DNA from 3 places in the Mesorhizobium sp. WSM4935 genome. Region 2 is predicted to be linked to each of the others. Evidence: riboswitches for the same ligand, from Rfam matches in the RefSeq annotation. Region 2 holds a riboswitch; each other region holds the start of a gene.
What was found. A riboswitch is a leader RNA that binds a small molecule or an ion and turns the genes downstream of it on or off. The one in region 2 is predicted to bind thiamine pyrophosphate.

Region 1: linked by a shared signal. The riboswitch ahead of thiC (phosphomethylpyrimidine synthase ThiC) and the one ahead of thiB (thiamine ABC transporter substrate binding subunit) in region 2 are both predicted to bind thiamine pyrophosphate.
Region 3: linked by a shared signal. The riboswitch ahead of thiC (phosphomethylpyrimidine synthase ThiC) and the one ahead of thiB (thiamine ABC transporter substrate binding subunit) in region 2 are both predicted to bind thiamine pyrophosphate.

The regions. Positions count from the first base shown of each region.
Region 1 covers NZ_JARTVR010000028.1:28,583-31,855, forward strand. The annotation lists gene thiO (glycine oxidase ThiO) at 1-154, opposite strand, end outside; gene thiC (phosphomethylpyrimidine synthase ThiC) at 151-1,986, opposite strand; TPP riboswitch at 2,090-2,206, opposite strand; gene P9273_RS31400 (hypothetical protein) at 2,524-2,787, opposite strand.
Region 2 covers NZ_JARTVR010000017.1:21,271-24,543, reverse strand. The annotation lists gene P9273_RS27520 (ABC-F family ATP-binding cassette domain-containing protein) at 1-369, opposite strand, end outside; gene P9273_RS27515 (thiamine diphosphokinase) at 371-1,015, opposite strand; TPP riboswitch at 1,152-1,257, shown strand; gene thiB (thiamine ABC transporter substrate binding subunit) at 1,310-2,311, shown strand; gene thiP (thiamine/thiamine pyrophosphate ABC transporter permease) at 2,555-3,273, shown strand, end outside.
Region 3 covers NZ_JARTVR010000002.1:281,598-284,870, forward strand. The annotation lists gene thiO (glycine oxidase ThiO) at 1-37, opposite strand, end outside; gene thiC (phosphomethylpyrimidine synthase ThiC) at 41-1,879, opposite strand; TPP riboswitch at 1,984-2,099, opposite strand; gene P9273_RS05670 (FkbM family methyltransferase) at 2,299-3,051, opposite strand; gene P9273_RS05675 (hypothetical protein) at 3,048-3,273, opposite strand, start outside.

The sequences.
Region 1 (3,273 bases), on a different contig from region 2:
CGCACCATGGCGCCAGCATGCCGCCGGCGAACCACGACGCGTTGCCACCAAGGCCATGCCGCATCTCGGCGACGGTGACCGTCGCGCCGCGGGCGGCGAGTTCGAAAGCGACGGTGAGGCCGGCAACGCCGGCCCCTTTGACGAGCACCCTCATGATGGTTTGGGAGCCTCTGGCACGACCGGTACGCCAGTCTCGTCCGCCTGCATGTAGAGATCGCCGCCCTCCCGGTATTTTGCCGCCATTGCCGCCATGCCTTCCTTCTGGGCCTCGGCACGGATGTCGTGGGAAATGCGCATGGAGCAGAATTTCGGCCCGCACATCGAACAAAAATGTGCCAGCTTGTGCGCCTCCTTGGGCAAGGTCTGGTCGTGGAAGGACCGTGCGGTTTCGGGGTCGAGCGACAGGTTGAACTGGTCCTCCCAGCGGAACTCGAAGCGCGCGCGCGAAAGGGCATCATCCCTGGTTTTCGCTGCCGGATGGCCCTTCGCCAGATCGGCTGCATGGGCGGCTATCTTGTAGGTGATCACGCCAATCTTGACGTCGTTGCGGTCGGGAAGGCCGAGATGCTCTTTCGGCGTGACGTAGCAAAGCATTGCGGTGCCGAACCAGCCTATCATGGCGGCACCTATCCCTGAGGTGATGTGGTCATAGCCCGGCGCGATGTCGGTCGTCAGCGGCCCCAACGTGTAGAACGGCGCCTCACCGCACACTGCGAGCTGCTTGTCCATGTTCTGCTTGATCTTGTGCATGGGGACATGGCCCGGGCCTTCGATCATCACCTGGCAGTCCTTTGCCCAGGCAATCTTGGTGAGTTCTCCAAGTGTTTCCAGTTCGGCGAATTGCGCCGCGTCGTTCGCATCGGCGATTGAACCGGGACGAAGGCCGTCGCCGAGCGAGAAGGAGACGTCATAGGCTCTGGCGATGTCGCAGATCTCCTCGAAATGCTCGTAGAGGAAGCTCTCCCGGTGATGGTGCAGGCACCATTTGGCCATGATCGAGCCGCCGCGCGAGACGATGCCCGTGACCCGGTCGACGGTCAGCGGGATGTAGTGCAGCCGCACGCCGGCGTGGATGGTGAAATAGTCGACGCCTTGCTCGGCCTGCTCGATCAGCGTGTCGCGGTAGACCTCCCAGTTCAGATCCTCGGCGATGCCGTTGACCTTTTCCAGCGCCTGATAGAGCGGCACCGTACCGATCGGCACCGGCGCATTGCGCACGATCCAGTCGCGGATGTTGTGGATGTTGCGGCCGGTCGACAGGTCCATCACCGTGTCCGCGCCCCAGCGGATAGCCCAGACCATTTTTTCGACCTCTTCGGCCATCGACGATGTGACAGCCGAGTTACCGATGTTGGCGTTGATCTTGACCAGAAAATTGCGACCGATGATCATCGGCTCGCTCTCGGGATGATTGATGTTGGCGGGAATGATTGCGCGCCCGCGCGCCACCTCGTCGCGCACGAATTCGGGTGTGACGAAATCTGGGATCGCCGCGCCGAAGGCTTCGCCGTCGCGTTGCAGCTTGCCGCGCATCACCTCGCGGCCGAGATTCTCGCGGATGGCTACGAACTCCATTTCTGGCGTGATGATGCCGGCGCGCGCATAGGCAAGTTGGGTCACCGCCTTGCCCTGCTTGGCCTTGAGCGGCCGATTGCGTATCGGAAATTCCGGTGTCAGGCGCTCGCCGGTGGCGAATCCATTGTCTTCCGGCCGGACGTGGCGGCCGTCATAGGCTTCGACATCGCCACGCGCCGTGACCCATTCGTGGCGAAGCCGGGCAAGGCCTTTTTCGATGCTGGTTTCGACTGATGGATCGGTGTAGGGGCCGGACGGATCGTAGACGGTGACGGGCGGTTCGCCGGCCGTCGGATGGACGGAAATCTCGCGCATCGGCACCCTGATCTGCGGGTAGAGGACGCCGGGCTTGTGGATTTTCCGCGAGGCGGGCAGTGGTCCCGTCGATACGGCGGGGGTGAGGGCATTCATCGTGAGGCTCCTTTGCTCATGCATTGGAGACCCAGTTCTGTGCCGGAAGGATGAAAAGACGCTTCTGTAGACCTGCTGCAACAGGACCTCGGGCGTAAACTCCCGCAAAGCGCTTGCACCGTCCCTACGCCAGTATGAACTGGATCAGGTTCAACGGGTCACTGCGCCGCGAAAGCCAGCAGTATCTCAGCCCCTTGCCGGGACTCCCCTGGTGAATGCCTTAGGTTGAACGGGCTGACGCTATCTTGTCAAGCGCATTCGGGCGCCTTCGGCCGGTGGCGACGACCGGCGGCCAGCCGGGCGGAGAGCTCGCGCATGCATCGGGGACAAGTCACGCCCCGTAGACCGGGGCTGAATGGCCAAAGCCTCATTCGCTTCGTGAAGGATGGAGAAACTGTATTGGCCATGTGCGCGTATCGACCAAGTAGCTCAGGCGGTCACGGATGTGGTTATTCTGGTCGAAGGTGACGAACGGCCTTGGGGGTCACCTCCTTTAGGATTCAGAGGTTGGAAGACGGCTTCTCGCGATCACGGCCATCAGGAAATACCTGTCTTCGGCTCAACCTCGACATGGCGTCCGATCGACCGCAGATATACAGCTATCTCGTTCATGAGATGATCGCGTTCGCCGTAGATTTCAGCAATCCTACGCAGCTGTGGCTCGACGGCCCTCCGTTGCGCTGGCGTGAAATCAGCATCGCCAAAGACGTATCCCAAGTTGCCAATCGCGCAAATTTTGCAGCCGGCGTCCACAACTGCTTGTACGAATGCCGGAATGTCTTTTTCTTGCATGGTCTTCATGTCGAACCTCTCGTGAATGGCGTGCTTGCGCCCCAATCTGCCTTTTCAGCGTGTCCTCTGGGCGGCGCAAGCCCTGAGCGTGACTGTGCACGGGCAACCTCGACTATCCCATCTGCCACGCTCTTTAGAATCGGTGGGGTCTGGTGATCGCAGGCTGGGCCACTCAAAAGCCTGCAAGAAGAAAGTCATGGCGACCATTGCTCAAGATCGCAAGGGTGCGTGCAAGACCTTCCGTTGGCAGTCATGCACGCTCGCTCAGAGATAGTCCGGCCGCGGAAATTCTCCCTTATTCGTAAGAAAGCTCATTGAGCAACTGGGCATTGAGCAACTGGGTCTCACGTCACGGGTCTCGTGTGCTTCACAGCCGAAAAATAGCCGCCGTGGCAATTCTCGAAAAGTGCAGGCTACCTCGTTAAGGACACTGCGGATGATCGTTCGCGCTTGGCAAAAGCGAACGGATTAGTCTATGGCTCTCGGCAGGGGGGC
Region 2 (3,273 bases):
GCCGCCGGAAAGGTCGTTCGGTCGTTCCTCACCGGTGAGGCCGAGATGTTCCATCAGATAGGTGGCGCGATGCGGATCGTCGGCCGGGCCGAGACCTGCCTCGACATAGGCGCGCACGCTGGCGAAGCCGTCCATGTCCGGCATCTGCGGCAGATAGCGGACCGTGGCCGAGGGCTGACGGAAGACCTCGCCGTCCTGCGGCTCGATCATCCCGGCGGCGATCTTGAGCAGCGTCGACTTGCCCGAGCCGTTGCGGCCGACCAGCGCGATCTTCTCGCCGGCGGATGCGCTGAGCGCCGCGCCGTCGAGCAGCGGCGTGCCGCCGAAGGTCAATTTAATGCCATCGAGATTGAGGAGTGGCGGCGCCATATCAGCTTTCTGGAAGAGGATAGGGGTGGGCCAGCAGCAGCGCCCGGCCGCGCTCCAGCGCGATGCCAAGCTGCCCTTTGACCTCGTTTGATATAGTGAGCGAGGAGCCGAACGCCACCTCGACGCGGTCGAGCGGCCATTTGGCGCCGGTGACCGTCAGCCCGGCGAGCTCGGAGAAGCCGAGCACCGAAAACAAGGTGCCGTCAGCATAGTCGAAACCGGCACTGCCGGGCAAAACCGGAACGCCTTCCTGCGCGCCGCTCGTCAGGAGCACGGTGGTGCCCGCCTCGGCCAGCCGCATGGCGAGCGCCAGATGCAGGAAGGCGTGGTCGGCGCGCTTGCCGCCGAAGGCTCCGGCCAACAGGAGGCTGGTCGCGCCGCGCTGAAGCGCTTCCGCTATGGCGAGCTCTCCGTCGGTCATGTCCTTTTCGGTCGGGAAGATCTTTCGCGGAACGGCGGCCAGATCTACGGGCAGGTTCGCCGGCACCGAGTCGAAATCGCCGACCCAGAGTTCCGGCACCAGGCCAAGCATGCGGGCATGGCCGATGCCGGCATCGGCGGCGATGACGCGCGAATCCTCGATCTGGCGTTCGAGCCGGGGCGTGCGAATGAGCTCGCCGCCAAGCAGAATGGTGAATGTGCCCATGGGCGTCGCCCTTACCAGCCCACCGGGCGAAACGGAAGTCGGATGCAGTGCGCTTCGGGCCCGCGTCCTGCCTCAGAACATTAGCTGCCCGGCAAACTTCCGCTTGCGCGGCGCTTCGGCCGCGCTTATCTCTCGAAGCGCTCTAACGGGGTGCCGGACGTGATCCGGCTGAGAGGCAATCGAGCCAACCCGCTGAACCTGATCCGGTTTGTACCGGCGGAGGGATTAGACGTTTCGGACCATCCGGCGCCTCAATTCCTTGTCACTCGAACGAAGGAGGCGCCGATGCGCGCAATGCTGTCTAATCTCATTGTTGCAACCGGTCTTTTATCGCTCCTGGCCGGCGTCGCGCCTGCCGAGGCAAAGGACAAGCTCACCGTTTACACCTATGAGAGCTTCACCGCCGATTGGGGTCCGGGACCGGCGGTGAAGAAGGAATTCGAGGCCGAATGCGGCTGCGATCTCGAATTCGTCTCGGTGGCCGACGGCGTGGCGCTGCTCAACCGCGTCAAGCTGGAGGGCGCCGGCACCAAGGCCGATATCGTACTTGGCCTCGACACCAATCTTACCTCCGATGCCAAGGCGAGCGGCCTGTTCGCGCCGCATGGCGAAGTCTCGGGCATCAACGTGCCGGGCGGCTGGAGCGACGACACTTTCGTGCCTTTCGACTATGGCTATTTCGCCGTGGTCTATGACACGCAGAAGCTGAAGACGCCGCCGAAGAGCCTGAAGGATCTGGTCGAGGGTGCCGGAACCGACAAGATCGTCATCCAGGATCCGCGCACCTCGACGCCCGGCCTCGGCCTGCTCCTGTGGGTGAAGTCTGTCTATGGCGACAAGGCGCCGGAAGCCTGGGCCAAGCTCAAGTCGAGAGTCCTGACGGTGACGCCGGGCTGGAGCGAGGCCTATGGCCTGTTCACCAAGGGCGAGGCGCCGATGGTACTCTCCTACACCACCTCGCCGGCCTACCACATGGTGGCCGAGAACACCGAGCGCTATCAGGCGGCCTCTTTCGAGGAGGGCGAATACCTGCAGATCGAGGTTGCCGGCATCACGACGACCGGCGCGAAGAACCCGCTGGCACAGAAGTTCATCGCCTTCATGACCGGGCCGAAGTTCCAGGACGTCATTCCGGAGACCAACTGGATGTTCCCGGCCGGAAAGACCGACAAGCCGCTCAACCCGGCCTTCGACAAACTGGTGAAGCCGACCAAGACCCTGTTGTTCAGCCCACAGGAAGTCGCGGCCAACCGCAAGGCCTGGGTGGATGAGTGGCTGGCGGTGATGAGCAAGTAGCTGGTCTTGGTTATTATCCTTCCAAGATGATTGCTCTACGGCGCCCCCCTCTGTCCTGCCGGACATCTCCCCCTCAAGGGGGGAGATCAGCTGTCATCTCGACCTTCGCCATTCTCCAACGCCGCAGTACCGAGCGGGGCGCCAAAGCTGCCAATCTCCCCCCTAGAGGGGGGGATGTCCGGCAGGACAGAGGGGGGCGCGAAGGAACGCGGCGTTCGCTAGGTCGAACCCAAATGGTGCTGCGTGCAGCCGCGCGCTGACTCCCGCGTCACCGCCGGCGTCTTCGCCATTGCGGCCATCGCGCTGCTCATCGGCGGCGCCTTCGCCGGCCTTGCCGTCGAAGGCGCGCATGATCTTTCCGGTGCTGCCGCCGCTTTCGACGGCTACCTCCTGCGCGTCGCCCGCTTCACGCTGTGGCAGGCGGCTCTCTCGACGCTGCTGTCGGTCGCGCCGGCGCTGCTGGTAGCGCGCGCTTTATCGAGGCATCCAAGCTTCCCCGGCCGCGCCCTGATCCTGCAATTGTTCACCTTGCCGCTGGCGTTGCCGGCGATCGTCGCCGCGCTCGGCGTCTTGGCGCTCTACGGTCGGGCCGGATATTTTGCCGGCGTCTTCGCCGGGCTTGGCGGCGGCGAATGGCCGGGGATCTACGGCCTCTTCGGCATCCTGGTCGCTCATGTCTTCTTCAACCTGCCACTGGCGACGCGCCTCTTCCTCGAGGCGCTGGGCACCGTTCCCGCCGACCAGTGGCGACTAGCGAGCCAGCTCGGCATGGGCGCCCGGCCAGCCTTCCGGCTGATCGAATGGCCGGTGCTGCGCGCCGCCTTGCCGGGAATTGCGGGGCTGGTCTTCATGCTCTGCATCACTTCCTTCACCATCGTGCTGACGCTGGGCGGCGGTCCGGCCGCGACGACGCTGGAGGTCGCCATCTACCAGGCGCTGCGCTTCGATTTCGATCCCGCGCG
Region 3 (3,273 bases), on a different contig from region 2:
CTGCCACACCGGCGCCTTTGACAAGGATACGGCGCATGACTCAGCGCGACTCCTGATCATCCAGCGCCGAAGTCCGTTCTTCCGGCGTTTCGACCGGCATATAGAGATCGCCGCCTGCGCGGTATTTCTCCGCCATCGCCGCCATCCCCTCCTTTTGCGCTTCCGCACGAATGTCGTGGGAGATACGCATGGAGCAGAATTTCGGTCCGCACATCGAGCAGAAGTGCGCGACTTTATGCGCCTCCTTGGGCAACGTCTCGTCGTGGAGAGAACGCGCCGTCTCCGGATCGAGCGACAGGTTGAACTGGTCTTCCCAGCGGAACTCGAACCGTGCCCGCGAAAGCGCGTCGTCGCGGATCTTCGCCGCCGGGTGCCCCTTGGCGAGATCGGCTGCATGCGCGGCGATCTTGTAGGTGATCACCCCGGTCTTGACGTCGTTGCGGTCGGGCAGTCCGAGATGTTCCTTCGGCGTCACATAGCAGAGCATGGCTGTGCCGAACCAGCCGATCATGGCGGCGCCGATGCCGGAGGTGATGTGGTCGTAGCCGGGCGCGATGTCCGTGGTCAGCGGCCCAAGCGTGTAGAAAGGCGCCTCACCGCAAACGGCAAGCTGCTTGTCCATGTTCTGCTTGATCTTGTGCATGGGAACATGGCCCGGGCCTTCGATCATCACCTGGCAGTCCTTTGCCCAGGCGATCTTCGTCAATTCGCCAAGCGTCTCCAGCTCGGCGAATTGCGCTTTGTCGTTGGCATCCGCGATCGAGCCGGGGCGAAGGCCGTCGCCGAGCGAGAAGGAGACGTCATAAGCCCGGGCGATGTCGCAGATCTCGTCGAAATGCTCGTAGAGGAAGCTTTCGCGATGATGGTGCAGACACCATTTCGCCATGATCGAGCCGCCGCGGGAGACGATGCCCGTGACCCTGTCGACGGTCAGGGGGATATAATGCAGCCGCACGCCTGCATGGATGGTGAAATAATCGACGCCTTGCTCGGCCTGCTCGATCAGCGTGTCGCGATAGACCTCCCAGCTCAGATCTTCGGCGACGCCGCCCACCTTCTCCAGCGCCTGGTAGAGCGGCACCGTGCCGATCGGCACCGGCGCGTTGCGCACGATCCATTCGCGGATGTTGTGGATGTTGCGGCCGGTCGACAGGTCCATGACAGTGTCGGCGCCCCAGCGGATCGCCCAGACCATCTTTTCGACCTCTTCGGTCATCGAGGAGGTGACGGCGGAATTGCCGATATTGGCATTGATCTTCACCAGGAAATTGCGGCCGATGATCATCGGCTCGCTCTCTGGATGGTTGATGTTGGCGGGAATGATCGCGCGGCCGCGCGCCACCTCGTCGCGCACGAATTCCGGTGTGACGAAATCCGGGATTGATGCGCCGAATGCCTCGCCGTCCTGTTCAAGCCTGCCGCGCAGCATCTCGCGACCGAGATTCTCGCGGATGGCCGCGAATTCCATTTCGGGCGTGATGATGCCAGCGCGCGCATAGGCAAGCTGCGTCACCGCCTTGCCGGCTTTCGCCCGCAGCGGACGGTTGCGGATCGGAAATCCCCGCGTCAGGCGCTCGCCTGTCGCAAATCCGTTGTCCTCCGGCCTGACGTGGCGGCCGTCATAGGGCTCGACATCGCCGCGCGCGACGATCCAGTCTTGCCGAAACCGGGTAAGGCCCTTCTCGATATCGGTTTCGATCGCGGGGTCGGTGTAGGGGCCCGACGGGTCGTAGACCGTCACCGGCGGCTCGCCGGCAGTCGGGTGCACCGCGATCTCGCGCATCGGCACCCTGATTTGCGGATGGAGGATGCCGGATTTGTAGATTTTGCGCGAAGCGGGCAATGGCCCGGTCGATACGGTCGGGGTCAAGGCATTCATTTGAGGCTCCTTTGCTCGTTGCATTGGAGACCCAGTTCTGTGCCGGAAGGATGAAAAGACGCTTCGATCTGCCTGCTTGAGGCAGGTCTTCGGGCATGAACTCCCGCAAAGCGCTTGCACCGTCCCTACGCCAGTATGAACTGGATCAGGTTCAACGGGTCACTGCGCCGCGAAGCCAGCAGTATCTCAGCCCCTTGCCGGGACTCCCCTGGTGAATGGCCTAGGGTGGACGGGCCGGAGCCATCTTGTCAAGCGCGTTCGGCCCCGGACGGCAAATCGGGTTCGATGGCGCAAGCGAGAGCAATTCCAGGAAAGTGTGAACGGTCGGGCTCGGCGACTTCATCGTAGCCTTCGTCCAGGAATTGCGTCAAAACAAGGAGATCGAGCGGTTCGCCGTTTCCGCGAAACGGTGAACCGCTCTAGGCGAAGGCCCAGATGTCCTCGGCCTGGAAGCCGACCTGGTAGCCGGCGGTCTTCAGCTTGACGACGACCTGGCCGATCTCGGCCGCCGGGAGTGCGCCGACCTCGATCTTGATCATGCCGGGGCGGTAGCGCTTAAGGTCGAGCTGCTCGAACACCATCCAGTCGGCGCCTTCGCAGTCGACCAGGAAAGCGTCGATATGGGTAATGCCGTTGCGGTCGAGCAGCGTCTGCAAGGTCTCCGACGGCACTTCGATGTCCTTCAGATGCAGCGCGAATTTGTTGAAGTTGGCGTCGGCCTCGCCCCAGGCGTTCTTGCCTGACATCAGATTGGTGTCGGTAACCGATGAGCAGCCGATGAACTCGATCGGCAGCGTGCCGGCCTCGAGCGCGGCGGCATCGAAGGTGTGGACCGTGATCGTGCCCTTGGTTCTGGTCACCGCCACCGGTTCGATGATGAAGCGGTCGGTATCCGGGTAATTGGCGCGAAGCCGCTTCTGATTGTAGGGGATCGGCTCGACCAGCATGGCGCGCGCGCCCGCAATGCGGTGCAGCCAGGGCGTCACGTCGTCGAACAGCGCGCCGTCGCAGGCGCCGACATTGACCATCTGGAACGGCCGGCCGCCGAAACGTGCCCTGAGCGCCGCCTTGGCCAGGAACTTCGTGCCGTGCAGCGCTGGCCCGCGGTCGAGCAGGCCGGTCGGCAGACCGAGCGACAGAAGAACGCGCGCGAAGCTGGATAGCGAGCTCATGACTTGTCTCCGGGAATGACCTGCAGCGCGGCGAGGCGCCCGCCCTGGCTTGCCGCCGTCCACAGCGCCGTCAGCGGCGCGGCCAGCAGCAGGAAGGGCGGCAGGAGATTGGGGAAATAGATGCGGGTGTCGTGGATCGGGAAGACGGCGAATTTCGCCAGCACGCCGAGCACGAGCGCCGCGAGCAGGATGCCGGCGCGGCGGTCCAGCCGGAAGCCAGCG